DNA from 2 places in the Halomonas sp. KHS3 genome. Region 1 is predicted to be linked to the other one. Evidence: riboswitches for the same ligand, from Rfam matches in the RefSeq annotation. Region 1 holds a riboswitch; the other holds the start of a gene.

The links. A riboswitch is a leader RNA that binds a small molecule or an ion and turns the genes downstream of it on or off. The one in region 1 is predicted to bind thiamine pyrophosphate.
Region 2: linked by a shared signal. The riboswitch ahead of tenA (thiaminase II) and the one ahead of thiM (hydroxyethylthiazole kinase) in region 1 are both predicted to bind thiamine pyrophosphate.

What each region holds. Positions count from the first base shown of each region.
Region 1 is NZ_JWHY01000008.1:62,977-71,026, forward strand. It holds gene RO22_RS17380 (DMT family transporter) at 1-860, shown strand, start outside; gene yegQ (tRNA 5-hydroxyuridine modification protein YegQ) at 1,001-2,392, shown strand; gene RO22_RS17390 (DODA-type extradiol aromatic ring-opening family dioxygenase) at 2,385-3,122, opposite strand; gene RO22_RS17395 (DoxX family protein) at 3,215-3,652, opposite strand; gene RO22_RS17400 (LysR family transcriptional regulator) at 3,731-4,651, opposite strand; gene thiE (thiamine phosphate synthase) at 4,648-5,280, opposite strand; gene thiM (hydroxyethylthiazole kinase) at 5,270-6,079, opposite strand; TPP riboswitch at 6,103-6,201, opposite strand; gene RO22_RS17415 (hypothetical protein) at 6,256-6,600, opposite strand; gene gloA (lactoylglutathione lyase) at 6,845-7,381, shown strand; gene RO22_RS17425 (DUF6164 family protein) at 7,391-7,759, shown strand; gene RO22_RS17430 (cupin domain-containing protein) at 7,756-8,050, opposite strand, start outside.
Region 2 is NZ_JWHY01000002.1:735,087-743,136, reverse strand. It holds gene RO22_RS05515 (TetR family transcriptional regulator C-terminal domain-containing protein) at 1-28, opposite strand, end outside; gene RO22_RS05510 (ABC transporter ATP-binding protein) at 353-1,123, shown strand; gene RO22_RS05505 (transporter substrate-binding domain-containing protein) at 1,195-1,971, shown strand; gene RO22_RS05500 (ABC transporter permease) at 2,038-2,757, shown strand; gene RO22_RS05495 (ABC transporter permease) at 2,767-3,597, shown strand; gene RO22_RS05490 (class II aldolase/adducin family protein) at 3,751-4,518, opposite strand; gene RO22_RS05485 (NAD(P)-dependent oxidoreductase) at 4,572-5,528, opposite strand; TPP riboswitch at 5,742-5,904, shown strand; gene tenA (thiaminase II) at 5,994-6,677, shown strand; gene thiC (phosphomethylpyrimidine synthase ThiC) at 6,709-8,050, shown strand, end outside.

The DNA of each region.
Region 1 (8,050 bases):
AAGGCATACTCTGCATGTGTTTGGGCGTTCTTTTCCTCGCCCTAGGCGACGCTGTTTCCAAGTGGTTAGGTGAAGTGCACTCGCCACTGCAGATTATTTTCTTCCGTGCCTTGGTATCGCTACCGCTGATTGCGCTGCTTGCCCATTTTGCCGGTGGGTTACGCAAGCTGCGTACGAAACGGCCGGGTGTCCATTTGCTGCGCGGATTGATTTATACCGCCACCATGGTCTGTTTCGTATGGGGGCTAACGCTGCTCCCCCTGGCGGAGGCCACGGCGATTGCCTTTGTGGCGCCGCTGTTTGTGACCCTGCTTTCGGTGCCATTGTTGGGTGAGCGCATTGATCCACCGGTGCTGATCGCATCCTTGGTGGGGTTTGCGGGGGTGCTGATCGTGGTGCGGCCCAACGGCGATGCGTTTCAGATGGGCGCGCTGGTATTGGTGGGGGCGGCGCTATTCTATGCGCTGATGATGATTACCGCCCGGCGCTACGGCGCCCGCGAACACCTCTGGGCAATGCTGTTTTACATGACCTGTGTGCCGCTGGTGGTGACCGCGCTAACGCTGCCCTGGGTGTGGCAGACACCCCAGCCGTGGCACTGGGTAGGCTTTTTCGCCTCGGGAGTATTGGGCGTTGCGGCCACCGCTTTCATCACCTTGGCCTTTCGGTTTGCTCCTGCGGCCATCGCCGCCCCGTTTGATTACACCGCCATGCTCTGGGCGGTACTGCTGGGCTGGTGGTTCTGGGGTGAAATGCCGGATCTCTGGGTCTGGGTAGGCAGCGCCTTGATAATGGGCAGCGGGTTAGCGGTGGCGTATCACGACCGTAGGACAACCCTTAAACGTCGTCCTACCGCTTAACTGACGTCACTCTACCGCCACTTTTTGATCTAGGTCACGGAAGCGGTGAGCTTGCCAAAACGGCGGATTTGGGCTGGTTATAATCCTGGCCTTTCATCGCAGTCCGCTGCGAGCCATCGTCCTGATCACGGTGACTGTCTATGCAAGCCCCCGAACGACTGAAGCAAGCTCCCGAACTACTTTCCCCTGCGGGCACCTTCAAGAACATGCGTTACGCCTTTGCCTATGGGGCCGATGCGGTTTACGCGGGGCAGCCGCGCTACTCTCTCCGGGTGCGCAACAACGATTTTAAAATTGATAACTTACATCGTGGTATCGAGTATGCCCATGCCCGAGGCAAGCAGTTTTATGTTGCCTCCAACATTGCCCCTCACAACAGCAAACTGAAAACCTACCTCCAGGATATGGCGCCGGTGATCGAGGCAGGGCCCGATGCACTGATTATGTCGGATCCCGGTTTGATTATGATGGTTCGTGATCGCTGGCCGGATCAACCTATCCACCTCTCGGTGCAATCGAACGTCGTCAACTGGGCTGCCGCCCAATTCTGGCAGCGGCAGGGTATCAGCCGCATCATTTTGTCTAGGGAGCTATCACTGGAAGAGATCGGCGAAATACGCGAACAGTGCCCAGGCTTAGAGATCGAAACCTTTGTTCACGGCGCACTGTGTATCGCCTATTCAGGGCGTTGCCTACTGTCGGGTTATTTCAATCATCGCGACCCTAATCAAGGCACCTGTACCAACGCGTGTCGCTGGAAATACAACACCGTAGCAGCGACCCAGGATGACACGGGCGACTTAATAGCCGCCCAAGGAAGTGGCAGTGCAGCGGTCGGCAGCCCAGACGAGCTTTCGGCGCTGATTGAAGATGTTTCCCGCCCTGGCAAGCTGATGCCTGTGTATGAGGATGAACACGGCACCTACATCATGAACTCCAAGGATCTGCGCGCGGTGCAGCATGTCGCTCGGCTGACGCAAATGGGCGTGGCGTCACTAAAGATTGAAGGGCGCACCAAGTCCCATTATTACGTTGCGCGTACAGCGCAAGTCTATCGCCAAGCCATTGATGACGCAGTCGCTGGGCGCCCCTTCAATAAACGGCTAATGGATGAACTTGAGAACCTGGCGAATAGAGGGTACACCGAGGGCTTCTATCAACGCCATGTGCACGGTGAGTACCAAAGCTATGAGCAGGGGAACTCCATCGGCGTTCACCAGCAGTTCGTCGGTGAAGTGCTGGATTTCGATCCGGCTCGTGGCAGGTTGGAAGTCGAGGTTAAAAATCGCTTTGAAGTGGGGGATGGCATGGAGCTGATGCTGCCAGGTGGTAATCACCGCTTCGTGCTCGAGCATATCGAGAACTTGCGAGGTGAAGCGCAGAGCGCAGCACCTGGTTCTGGGCATCGCGTGCGAATCCCCGTTCCCAAGGTCAGCATTACCCCTGAACAGCTTGAGTTTGCGCTGTTAATGCGTGATCTCAAGCCTTCCAGAGCAGCACAACCTGAATCGTTAGGGGTAGCGATCAGCTAAACGCATAAACGTCCATCGCAAGCACACCGTGCTCTACGCTGTGGTGCAGCTGTTTTGCGTCGCCTCCTGCCCCCATGGCCACCAGCAATGGCTGAAAGTGTTCAGGGGTCGGGTGGTTCTCCTGCGCATAGGGTGCGCGCTCCCAGCTAAGCAGCGCTTCACGATCATTGGCGATAAGGCGCTCGCTTACCCAAGTGGCAAATTCATCTACCCAGGCGGGCACAGGGCTCTCCTGGGGCATGATTTCATACAGGTTATGGGTCAGGCTGCCCGAGCCGATCACCAAAATCCCCTCTTCCCGCAGAGCCGACAGGCGCTCGCCCAGCGTGGCCAGCTCCGCATTGCTCCAGCGCACCGGAAGCGACAGCGAGACAACCGGCACATTGGCGTCAGGAAACATCAGTGAAAGGGGCACCCAGGCGCCGTGATCCAGGCCGCGCTCTACCCGCTCGGCGCCCAGTAACACGGCCAGCCGTTCAGCCAGTTCCGGCTCACCCGGGGCAGGATACTGGCACTCGAAAAGCGCCTGTGGGAAGCCGCCAAAGTCGTGAATGGTTTCTGGTTTGGCGCTGATGCTGACCTTGAGCGCCAGGCTCTCCCAGTGCGCTGAGACTACCACCACCGCCTTGGGCGAAAGCTGCCTGCCCAGTTCGCGTAGAAAGGCATGAGCCGGGGTTTTATTGAGGGCCAGCATGGGCGAGCCATGGGAAATAAACAGACTAGGTAACATGAGTGAGTCTCCTCAGCAGCATGGCCAACGCTGGCGGTAAGCAAGCGCTGGCAATAGGGTTAGGCGATAGTTTTAGGCGATAGTTTTAGGTGTTAGGCGAATCGGTTGCTTAACACCCAGCGGCCGCTGCCCAGGCCCGCTTGCACGATTAACGCCAGCGTCCAGAACACCGGGAATTCCCAACCGCCGCCGGCATTTGAGAACATCCAGCCGTTGCCAAGATGCACCCAAGCAGCGCCGAGCAGTACCGGCACCAGTGCCAGGCTCACCCAGCGGGTGTAAACACCCAGAATCAGGGCGGCTCCACCGCCCACTTCCGCGGCAATGGTCAAGTAGGCCAGAAACCCTGGTAAACCCAGTGATTCAAAATAGCCGACGGTGCCCGGTAGGGTAAATACAAACACCTTGAGCAAACCGTGAGCAAGGGCCATCACACCCAGTGCGACGCGCAGTAGCGAGATGGCCTGGGGTTGTAAAGAGTGCTGTACAGAGGGCTGTAGAGAGGGGGCAGAGTGAGTATGCGTTGTCATCGTAGTAGCTTCCATCGAGTGGTTGATGACGCTACTTTACAGCCGGATCAGATCGAGATAATCAGCGAATTTTGCACATCACTGTTGCGTTATTGGCGATAATCCAATGTTTTGCTCCCAAATCGGCGGATCACCCCATGCCTCGGTGAGCAGGTCGATGAAGCGCTCCACCTTGGCGGGCAGGTAGCGCCGGGCGGGGTAGAGCGCGTGAACATCGAGCCGTACCGCTGGCTCATTAGTTAAGATGGGCACTAAATGCCCGCTGGCGATACTCTCTGTGACCAGAAAGCTGGGCTGCTGAGCGATGCCCAGGCCAGCTTCCGCGGCGTGGGTGAGTACATCGCCGTTATTGCTTTCCAGTGGGCCATTGACCGTCAATGACTGCGTGGCAATCTTCCAGTCAGCGCTCTGTTGGCCGCTGCGGTAGCGTAGGCAGTGGTGCTTGGCAAGGGCTTGAACGCTGTCGGGTTCACCGTGGTTGGCAAGATATTCAGGCGAGGCGCAAAACAGTAGGCGGCACCGCGTCAGTCGGCGCGCCACCAGGCTGGAGTCGGGCAGGCTGCCGATACGGATCGCTACGTCGTAACCCTCTTCCAGCAGGTCGACACGGCGGTCGTTCAAATCCAGGCGCACTTCCAGCGCCGGGTGAGTGTGCATAAATTGCGCGACGAGTGGCGCTAGGTAGCGGGTGCCAAAACTCATCGGCCCATTAACGCGCAGCCGCCCACGCACATCGCTGGTACCTTGGCCCACCTCGGCGGCGGCCTCATCGAGCGCTTGCAGTACCCCTTGGGCGCGTATCAGGTAGCGCTCCCCGGCCTCAGTGAGATGTAGCCGTCGTGTGGTGCGCTGTATCAGTCGCGCGCCCAATGTCTCTTCCAGTGCCATGACCTGGCGGGATACGCGAGTGCGGGAAATATCCAGCGCTTCAGCAGCACGGGTATAGCTACCCAACTCGGCTACCCGCACAAAAGCGACGATATGCTCTAACTGATTCATGACGCCGAATCGGCTTGGAAAATCTGAAAAGCGCGCGCTGCCTGGTAAGGGTCGGGCTGGCCACAAATGGCTGATATCACCGCTAAACCGTTCGCTCCCGCGCGCTGTACGCTAATCGCATGATCCGCTTTCAGCCCACCAATGGCCACGCTGGGCAGTGGGCACGCCTTGACCAGCGCCGCTAAACCGCCAAAGCCGATGGGCTGGGCGTGATCTTGTTTGCTCTCGGTGGCAAACACGGGGCCAATCCCGACATAATCGAGTAGCTCAAACGGAGAGACTTGCAGCTGGGCGATAGTATTGATCGACAGGCCGATAATCGCTTGATCACCTAGCACCCGGCGCGCTTGCTGAACGGCAGCGTCGCTCTGACCGACATGCAGGCCATCTGCCTGGCTTTCTAGTGCCACCTGCAAACGGTCGTTAATGATCAGCGGGACACCGGTGCCCGCCAGAAGCGCTTTTAACCGTTTGGCTTGGGCAATCATCTGTTCGTCGCTGGCATGCTTGTCACGCAACTGCACGATGGTGACGCCGCCTTTTACCGCTGCCTCAACCGTTTGTTCCAAACCATGCTCTCGGCAGAGCGTGGCATCGGTGACCAAGTAGAGCGATAGATCAAGCGGCATGGATTGCCTCCAGTTGGGCATAAGTAGTGAGGTCGTCAGGGGTGAGTTGATACAGCGCATCCAGTAGTGCCACTTGAAAACTACTAGGCCCGTTGGCGTGGCTTCCCGCACGCTCCCCTGTGACCGCAAAGCAGGCCAGCGCGGCTGCCGTTGCACCCAGTGGGGCGTCGCGGTTGGCAGCCACAAATCCCGCCACTAGCGCGCTCAGCCCACAGCCAAGCGTTGTTACGCGGGGCATCAAAGGATGGCCACCGTTAATGCGGTAGTGCTGTGTGCCGTCCGTCACCCAGTCGCTTTCACCGGTCATCGCGACAATACAGCCGTGTTTTTGCGCTAATGCTATTGCAGCGTCCACGGCTTGGTCGGTGGCGGCTGTGGCGTCCACGCCGCGGCCTTGGCTAGCTAAACCGTTAAGGGCAAGAATTTCAGACGCATTGCCACGGATCACGCTGGGTTTAGCGGCCAGCAGCTTCGCGCACAGCGTTTGGCGATAGCGCGTGGCGCCAACGGCGACGGGATCTAATACCCAGGGAATGGCATGCTGATCGGCAGTCGCTGTGGCGGTGAGCATAGCGTCAGCCCAGTGGGCAGAGATCGTACCGATATTAATCGACAGCCCCGCGGAGATAGCCGTGAATTCAGCCACTTCTTCAGGCGCATGCAGCATGGCGGGCGACGCGCCGGTGGCTAACAGCAGGTTGGCAGTGCTGTTCATGGCCACATAGTTGGTCATGCAGTGAACCAGCGGTGTCAATGAGCGCAGCGTCTCAAGGTAATCGCCAAGCGGGCGTAGGGTCATAGCATCCTCCCGGCAGGGAGGTGGTAAGCGTTACCACGACTCCCTACGCCGGTGTTATCCGGTTCAGGTTCAAAGGGTGCTTCTCAGCCCAACCGTAACGGAGGGCGCCCCTGTCGAGGGATTACTATCCTTGCCTGAAGTAGCCCTGTAAAGCCCCGGATGCGGACGATAGCAATCTAACGAAACGAAATACGCGTACCGTAGGTAAGCATTTCATCAGGTGTCATCGCTTTACCCTCGACCCCAATCATCTCGTCACCACACTGGTCGGCGAAGGTTAGCACGCCGTGGGTCAAGCCCAGTTGGCCCAGGGTATCGCGGATTTCGCCCGTGCCCAGAAAAGTACTGACGTGGCCCTTGTTATCGCTCAGCTCAGACACGCCGTTAGCATGGTGAAAACGCACTTTGTAGATTCCATCCATCGACTCGACTTCAACAATCGGCGAAAAACCGTTGTGAAGCGCATTGGAAAGCTGTTTTAGCGTCAGGTGGTCACCCAGCGTCATATCGATCGCACTCATGGAAAACTCCTGTGGACGCCTCAAAGGTGGGGCATCACTCATGTTGCGGGAACTGCTTTTTGTAAAGCTTATGAAGAATAAGTGTAGGGTTTTTGTTTAGTATTGCCAGTGCGCTTATCGGCACCTCGATACGACACTGCCTACGTGCTTGTAAGGGCTGTTATTATGGCCATAAAGCCCCCATGGTAAGCGGTACGTGAAGCTCAATGGATTCAATGATCAACATCAGCGATAGGAGAGCAAAATGAGTTTTCAAGGCGAGCAGCATCCCGGCGTCGTGGCTACGCCGCCCCAAACTCAAGGGTTTCGTTTAAACCACACCATGCTGCGGGTGAAAGACCCTGAGCAGGCATTGGCGTTCTACTCAAAAGTGTTTGGTATGCAGGTGATGCGGCGGCTGGATTTCGAAGAGATGCAGTTCTCGCTCTACTTCCTGGCCAACCTGGAACCCAGCGACAGCGTTCCGGACGATGCGCAAGCGCGTACCGCCTGGACGTTTAGCCAGAAAGGGCTGCTGGAGCTGACCCACAACTGGGGGACTGAAGACCAGGAAGATTTCGCCTATCACGATGGCAATGCCGAACCCCAGGGCTTTGGGCATATCTGCTTCAACGTACCGGATTTGGCAGCGGCCCAGGCGTGGTTCGACGAGCATGACGTCACCTTCGTCAAACGCTCCGATCAGGGCAAGATGAAAGATGTTATCTTCGTTAAAGACCCGGACGGCTACTGGATCGAAGTGATTCAGGCAGACCTGATGGTGGGGAAGAGCGACTCTTGAGGCACGCCAATGGCTGAACTACTGTTCCGGCTGCGCCATGTGACCGACGAAGAGGCCATGGAGGTGCGTGACCTGCTCGCTGCCCATGGCTTTGATACCTATGAAACCCAGGCGGGCTTTTTCCGCCTGGGCGTTGACGCGATTTGGCTGCGCAATCCACATCAGCACGACGCTGCCATCGCGGCGTTAGAGGCCTACCAGGCGGAGCGCCTTGAGCGCGCCCAACGCGAGCACCAGGCGGCGGTTGAGCGGGGTGACGCGGAGACGCTGTGGCGTCGTTTGGCCGCTCACCCGGTGCAGGTCGTGTTAGTACTGCTAGCAGTGGGGCTTATTGCCGCCCTTACGCTGCTGCCGTTCCTGGGTATGTCGCGAAGCTAAGCGGCTGGCAGATGGCCGCGTTTGAGGTACATCATGACGCCATCATCACCGGCGGTAAGTGCCGGAGCAGAACCGCTGGGGTAGCGGCACCAGGTGCCTGCCGTGTAACTCTGTTCGCTATCGCTCAGTGTGCCTTCCAGAATCAAAAACTCCAGCCCGCCCAGCAGCGTGGGGTAGGTAATGGAGGTGCCCGCCGACCAGCGCTCCAGGCTGGTGCGCTCCTGCTTGTAGGTGTGCAGCATTTTATAGGCAATGCGCGGGCGTCGATCAGGCTGCCAGGGCAGCCGATGC
Region 2 (8,050 bases), on a different contig from region 1:
ACCAGCGCTGAAATGATTTCCTACTCATAATTCCCTTCGTTTCCGCTAAGAAACATCCGCCTAGGCATTTAATGCCACGTAAATTACTTCACAGGATCTACTTCGCATTGTTTCCAGCACATAAGTTAAGCAACTGAATAACCTTGTGAGATCAATACAAAACCTGCCTCAACAGTCGATCACCAACAGCAACCGACTCACCTTTCGTTGAACATTGATGCTTTGAATCTGACCGTACTTGGCTTACAGTTATACTGTCGTATAACAAGGAACTAATTGCAAGCGCCTGCTAAATGATGAAGATGTTTCCCCTCCGGGAGGCAGATGGGCGCCCCCAGAGACGAGACAATCAATGGCAAACGTACCTGCAATAGAGATCCGTGATCTTCACAAACAATTTGGCTCTCTCAAGGTCCTCAAGGGTATCTCCCTGACCGCACGCCAAGGCGATATCGTCGCCATCATTGGTGGATCAGGCTCGGGAAAGTCCACACTACTTCGCTGCATTAATCTGCTGGAGCGCCCGACCTCGGGCGAGATAGCTATCCAGGGTGAACCCTATCGCATGAAGGACGCCCGCCATGGCGGTCTTGAAATCGCAGACCGTCGCCAGGTTCAGCGTATTCGCGCTCACCTCGGCATGGTTTTCCAGAACTTCAACCTGTGGCCACACCGTACGGTTCTGGAAAACGTGATCGAGGTGCCTATTCATGTGTTGGGCATGAAGCGCGACGAGGCCATTCATCGCGCTGAGGAACTACTCAACCGAGTGGGACTTGGCAGCAAGAAAGACATATATCCGGCCGTCATGTCCGGCGGGCAACAGCAGCGCGCAGCGATTGCTCGCGTGTTGGCCGTCGACCCGCTGGCCATGCTGTTCGATGAGCCCACATCAGCACTCGACCCGGAGCTGGTCGGCGAAGTGCTAACCGTGATTCGTGACCTAGCAGCCGAGCATCGCACCATGCTGCTGGTGACTCACGAGATGGCGTTTGCGCGTGATGTGGCCACACATGTGGTGTTCCTGCGAGAGGGCATAATCGAAGAACAGGGCCCTCCTGATCAGATTTTTGGTGACCCTCGCTCACCGCATTTGAAGCAGTTCATCAGTTCGGTGGCCTGACCGCCACCGATATCCCACCACTCCTGCAAACAATCTGGAAGACAACCCCGAAAACAACAGAGGTAATCCCCATGTTCAAGACATTCACTGCTACCGCCGGCCTTATCGGCCTGAGCATTTTCGCTGCCCCTGTGTTGGCAGATAGCTACAAGATCGGGCTATCCGCAGAGCCTTATCCTCCCTTTTATGCACCAGATGCCAGCGGCAACTGGTCGGGCTGGGAAATCGATTTCATCGAGGAGCTGTGTGACCGCCTGGATGCCAAGTGCGAGATCAAGCCAGTGGCCTGGGAAGGCATCATTCCGGCCCTGAAAACCGGCAAGATTGACATGATCATCGGTTCAATGTCGATCACCCCTGAACGTGCCGAACAAATCGCTTTCTCGAATAAGTATTACTCCAGCCCCACCGGCATCCTGGCACGCAAGTCCACTGACATAGAGCCTACTCCCGAAGGCCTGGAAGGCGCCTACCTGGGCATTCAGTCGGGCACCAACCAAGAGCAGTATGCACGCAAGCATTTCGCGGATAGCGCCACCCTTAATGTCTATCAAACCCTCAACGAAGAGCTACAGGATCTGGTCGCTGGCCGTATTGATGCCATCGTCGCCGATACCCTGGCGGTACAGACCTTTATCAACTCTGAGACCGGCCAATCCTGCTGCGAATACCGCGGCGAGGTGGCCAGCGACCCTGAACTCATGAGCGAAGGCATGGGAGTAGGCCTGCGCCAGAGTGATACCGAACTTCGCGAACGGGTCAATTCAGCCATCGACGCGATGCGCGCCGATAGCACCTATGAAGAAATTAGCGCCCCTTACTTCGACTTTGATATCTACGGCAGCTAATCCCCACCAGCAAAGGCCGCCCACCCAGGCGGCCTTTGCTTTCCAATTTCACAAGGACAAGCCACTATGACGACTGTCTTCGATTTAAGCTTGTTGGCCTATGAGCCTCCCGGCTGGGGCAAGGTGTTGCTCGTCGGGTTCATGCGCTCGATCCAGCTGGCGGCGGGTGGCTATTTGCTGGGTATCCTGATCGGCATCGCAGGTGCCGCTGGCAAACTGTACGGCAACAAGGTCGTTCGCGACCTGTTTGAAATCTACACTGTGGTCATTCGTGCCGTGCCCGAATTGGTGCTGATGCTGCTGTTCTACTATGTTGGCACCGATCTTTTAAGCCGTGCTTCAACCGCCATGGGGTTTGGCAGCGTCGATATCGACGGCCTGACCGCCGGGATTCTGGTAATAGGCTTGGTACAGGGCGGCTATGCGACCGAAGTCTTTCGCGGGGCCATTCTCGCCGTCCCCCGCGGGCAGACCGAGGCGGCCCACGCCTTTGGCATGTCGCCCGCCCAGGTGCTGCGTCGGGTCACGCTGCCAGCAATGACACCACATGCCCTGCCCGGCATGGCCAACCTGTGGATGATTGCCACTAAAGACACCGCCCTGCTTGCCGTCATAGGCTTCAGCGAGCTCACACTGGTCACCCGGCAGGCCGCTGGCGCTACGCAGCATTACATTATGTTCTTTCTGGCCGCGGGCGTGCTGTATCTGGCGCTAACGCTGATATCAAACGTGGCCTTGCGCCGCTTCGAACGCTACGCACGGCGTGGTCTTGTCTCTACACGCTGAACTCAAGGAATGCCTGTGTCTGACCCTCAAACTCTGGCGTCGCTTACCCGCCCGTCGCGAACGCCCACGTTAACCAAACTGCCGGGCCTACTTGAGCCTCACCGTATTATCCTGCTTTTGATATTCATCGTCGGTCTGGTGGCCGCGATTCAACTGATGGACTGGAGCTGGCTACCCCGCTACTTGCCCAAGCTCTGGGAAGGCCTGCAGATGACTTTGATCATGCTGGTATCCAGCGTGGTGGTGGGCTTTCTGATTGCTTTGCCTTTAGGGCTTGCGCAGGTCAAAGGAGCGTGGCCGCTGCGATGGCTAGCCACCGGCTTCTGCACCGTCATCCGTGGCACGCCACTGCTACTGCAGCTGTGGCTGTTCTATTTCGGGCTGGGAGCGCTGTTCGGCCAGTTCCCGGAAATTCGTGACTCCTGGGCCTGGGACTACCTGCGCCAGGCCTGGCCCTATGGTTTTATTGCCCTCACGGTTTCATTCGCCGCCTATCAGGGTGAGGTTATGCGCGGTGCCTTTGCCGGTGTACCGCATGGCGAGCTGGAAGCCGCCAAGGCTTTCGGCATGTCGCGTCGCAAGGTTTTTAGCCGCGTATGGTTTCCGCGTGCTGTTCATCGTGCTCTACCAACGCTGACGGGCGAGATCATCCTGCAACTGAAATCCACACCGCTGGTTGCCACCATCACCGTGATGGACTTGTATGCCGTCATCACCCAGGTACGCCAGACCACTTACCTGACTTACGAACCGTTACTCTTCCTGGTCGCCGTCTACCTCTGCCTGAGCGGCGTCTTGATCGTTGGGCTGCGCTGGCTGGAAAACCGCGTACCACACTAACGGTCACTGGCCTGTGCGAGCATCACGTTTGTCAACGCTAATTCAGGACGTGGTATAACCGAAAAGGGGCCGTCCAGCAGCCCCTTTTTGCTTGTATTGATATTCGTATAGTTCTGATACTGGCTTGCTTGCCGTGCTGGCAACCGCGCCGATTTAGTCTTTATAGCTTGGATCCAGCGCCTCAAGCGTGCGCAGGTGCGCGGCCCATTCGAGTTCAAGATCGCCGTCTTCATGAATAGTCTGGTCGTATTGGCGCGCCACGTGGCGCGCCACCTCTTCTGGCACCAGCCGTAAGGGCTGGCCAGTAGACTGCGCCGCCACCTGTAGCTCACAGGCACGCTCAAGATAAAACATATTGTTGAACATCTCTGCAGCCGACGCACCGGTCGTCAGCAGGCCATGGTTACGCAACACCAATGCGGGGTTGTCGCCAAGGCTTGCCACTATTCGCTCACGCTCAGCCAGGTTCAGGGCAATGCCTTCATAATCGTGGTAAGACACCCGTTCGTGAAACTGCAGCGCAATCTGGTTAAGCCGTGTTTCAAGGCCCGACTCCAGCGACGACACCGCCACGCCAGCGCGCGTGTGAGTATGCATCACCCAGGCCGCATGGTGGCTAGCAGTATGAATCGCGGAATGGATGGTGAAACCAGCCGGATTCACTTGTTCTGGGCTGTTATCAATCTTATGGCCATCAACGTCAATCTTCACCAGCGAAGAAGCCGTAATCTCCTCCCAACGCCAACCGTAAGGGTTGATCAGGAAACGTCCCTTCTCACCAGGCACCCGCGCGGTAATATGGGTGTAGATCAGATCCGTCATGCGATAGTGGGCGGCCAGACGATAGCAGGCTGCCAGCGCGATGCGGGTTTCTTGTTCGGCGTTGCTCGTCGTGGTGCGTTGAGACTTATCGAGACTCATCAGGTGTTCCTTTGCAGCAAAGTGATTGTCATGCAACGTGGTTAGCGTTTACGTCAGTAACCGCGCGCCCGATCAACGCCCATGGCAAGCGGCTGCCCATCGCGAAGGGCGCGGGCGGTGTCGACAACCTGCCCTGCGACCACCTCTGGCAACGAATCACTAGCAATGTGTGGCGTGATGCGTAGGCACTCATGCTGCCAGAAGGGATGATCCGCAGGCAGCGGCTCTGCACGGAACACATCCAGGCTCGCCCCACCCAAATGGCCGTGTTCGAGCGCTAGGAGAAGATCGTCCTCGACCAAGTGCTCACCCCGACCGATCTGCACCAACCAAGCGTCTTTGGCGAGCTTCGCGAACAGCGCCTTGTTAAGCACGTTTTCAGTGGTAGCCGTCAGTGGCAGCACATTGATCAGATAATCGGCGCCATCCGCTGCCGCCATGACAGCCCCGTCACCTGTCAGATAGGTCACGCCTTCAACCGGGGCTTGTGGCTCGCTGCGGCAGGCTACGTGTACAGAAAAGCCAAGCGCGGCCACCGCTTTCACCACGGCGCGCCCCATGGTGCCGTGTCCCAGCACCGCCACCTTTCTTGATGCTGGCGCGCGCATCGTCAATGGCGCCCAATGCGCCTTGGCAGCATTTTGCTCCAGGGTGGTGAACTCACGCTCACGATGGAGCACCTCATGCGCGGCAAAACCCGCCATCAAGTCGGCCTGATGTGGATCCCGCACCCGGGCGATATGTACTTCATCGCTCAGGCCAGGATGCGCCAGCAGGGCATCAACACCGGCACCGATAGACATCGCCAGCTCAAGATTAGGATAGCTCTCGAAAGCCTCGTCATTGGGCAACCAGCAGATCGCAAAACGCACATCTTCGGGGTTATCGATCTCATGGGGATGGCGCAGGACGACATCACTCGCTTCATCGCGCAAGGCGTTACCATAAATGGCATCAAGGTCGAGCGAATCACTGAGATAGACGCCTAAAATCGAGTTCGTGTTGGTCATGCAACTTCCTACGGTTCACATTCGAAATAGCAGTGGCTGTAAAACAGCCACTTGTTACTCAACTGTATAATAATTCACGTACCGATGCCATGAAACGCCATTACAGCACCTAAACTCTCATCGCTGTAATGATGCTAATAAATTGTTTCCCGATAACTTTCCATGTCATACACCCTTGCATCTCCCTCACCCGCCTCCTACACTCCACCAACGAACAGCTTGACGGGGTGCCGGTGAAATCCGGCTGAGATGGCGCAGGGCGTAGCAATTAATGCTGCCGAGCGCTGATCCCGCAGAACCTGATCCGGCTAATGCGCTGCTACTTACACAAGTTCGCAGCGAGGGTACCGGCGTAGGGATCAAGCGATGGCCACGGCTGCTCTCTCACGATCGCACGCTGCCCTTCTGCGCCACTCCCTCGATCTTTTTCGCCCCCCCCTCCGGATCATTACCACCGGAGGCATCATGGGCTACCGCTTTACTGATCTCACTACCGCTTGCCAGAAAGATTGGCGCGCCTATATTGAGCACGATTTTGTGCGCCAGCTAGGCACCGCCACGCTGCCCGGGGCGTCGTTTCGCCACTATTTAAAGCAGGACTACCTGTTTTTGATTCACTTCGCCCGCGCCTATGCGCTGGCTGCCTACAAAAGCCCCACCCTCGCCGATCTTCGCCAAGCCCATGAAGGCTTGAAAGCCATTGTGGATGTGGAGCTGGGCCTGCACGTGGGCTTTTGTCAGGAGTGGGGGATTTCCGAGCAAGAACTGGAGGAGCTTCCCGAAGCCAGAGCGACGCTTGCCTACACCCGCTATGTGTTAGATACCGGCAACCGCGGCGACCTGCTGGATTTGCACGTGGCGTTGGCCCCCTGCCTGGTGGGCTACGGCGAAATCGCCAACTGGCTAAACGCCCAGCCTTCCACCCTGCGCGGCGCGCAAAACCCTTACGACGCCTGGATAGCCATGTACGAAGGCGAGGAGTTTCAGGCCGCCATGCAGGCGGAGCTTGAATGGCTGAATATCCGCCTTGCCGACATTACCCCCGCCCGCTTTGCCGAACTGAGCAAGATCTTCCGCGACGCCACCCGCCTGGAAATCGACTTCTGGCAGATGGGCCTAGAGCTGATAGACCAAGACCTCACCCACTAATTCAGCAAAACAACACAAGGAAACGACAGTAATGACTAAGACCGTAACAAGCAAAACCAGCCACTTTTTAGCCGAAACCGCCCAGGTCGATGCCGCCGCCATTGCGCCGCTGCCCGGCTCACGTAAGGTATATATCGAAGGTTCGCGCCCGGATATCCGTGTGCCGTTCCGGGAAATTTCACTGTCGCCGACCAAAACCACCGGCATTGATGAAGAGAACCCGCCACTGCTGGTGTACGACACTTCAGGCCCCTATAGCGATCCGGATGCTAACAATGACCTGCGCCGCGGTCTGCCGGAACTACGCCGAGCCTGGATTGAAGAGCGTGACGATACCGAATTTCTATCAGGCCCCACGTCTGATTACGGCAACCGCCGCGCCAACGACCCGACGCTTGCCCAGCTGCGCTTTGATCTAACCCGCACCCCGCGGCGTGCCCTCTCTACAAAAGACGGGCGGCCTGGAAACGTGACCCAGCTGCACTACGCCCGCCAGGGCATTATTACGCCGGAAATGGAGTTCATCGCCCTGCGGGAAAACCAGCGTCGCCAAACGTTAGGTACCGCTGAAGTAGAGCGGATTCTGGGCCACCAGCACAAAGGTCAGAGCTTTGGCGCCAGCTTGCCGGAGGAGATCACGCCAGAGTTTGTGCGCGATGAAGTCGCCCGAGGGCGGGCAATTATTCCTAACAACATCAACCACCCCGAAAGCGAGCCGATGATTATTGGCCGTAACTTCCTGGTCAAGATTAACGGTAATCTGGGTAACTCGGCGGTAACTTCTTCCATCGAGGAAGAGGTGGATAAGATGACCTGGGGTATCCGCTGGGGCGCGGACACCATTATGGATCTCTCCACTGGGCAGAACATCCACGAAACCCGCGAGTGGATTTTGCGCAACTCGCCGGTGCCGATTGGCACAGTGCCTATCTATCAGGCGCTGGAAAAGGTCAAAGGCGTGGCCGAAGACCTCACCTGGGAAGTCTTCCGTGATACGCTGATCGAGCAGGCCGAACAGGGCGTGGACTACTTCACCATTCACGCGGGCGTACTGCTGCGCTATGTGCCGCTCACCGCCAAGCGGGTCACCGGCATTGTCAGCCGCGGCGGCTCGATCATGGCCAAATGGTGTTTGTACCATCACCAGGAGAGCTTCTTGTACACCCACTTCGAGGAGATCTGCGAGATCTGCAAGCAGTACGATGTGGCGTTCTCCCTCGGTGATGGCCTGCGTCCTGGCTCAGTGGCCGATGCCAATGACGAAGCACAGATGGCGGAGCTAAAAACCTTGGGCGAGCTGACCCATATTGCCTGGAAGCACGATGTGCAGGTGATGATCGAAGGCCCCGGCCACGTGCCCATGCACCTGGTGA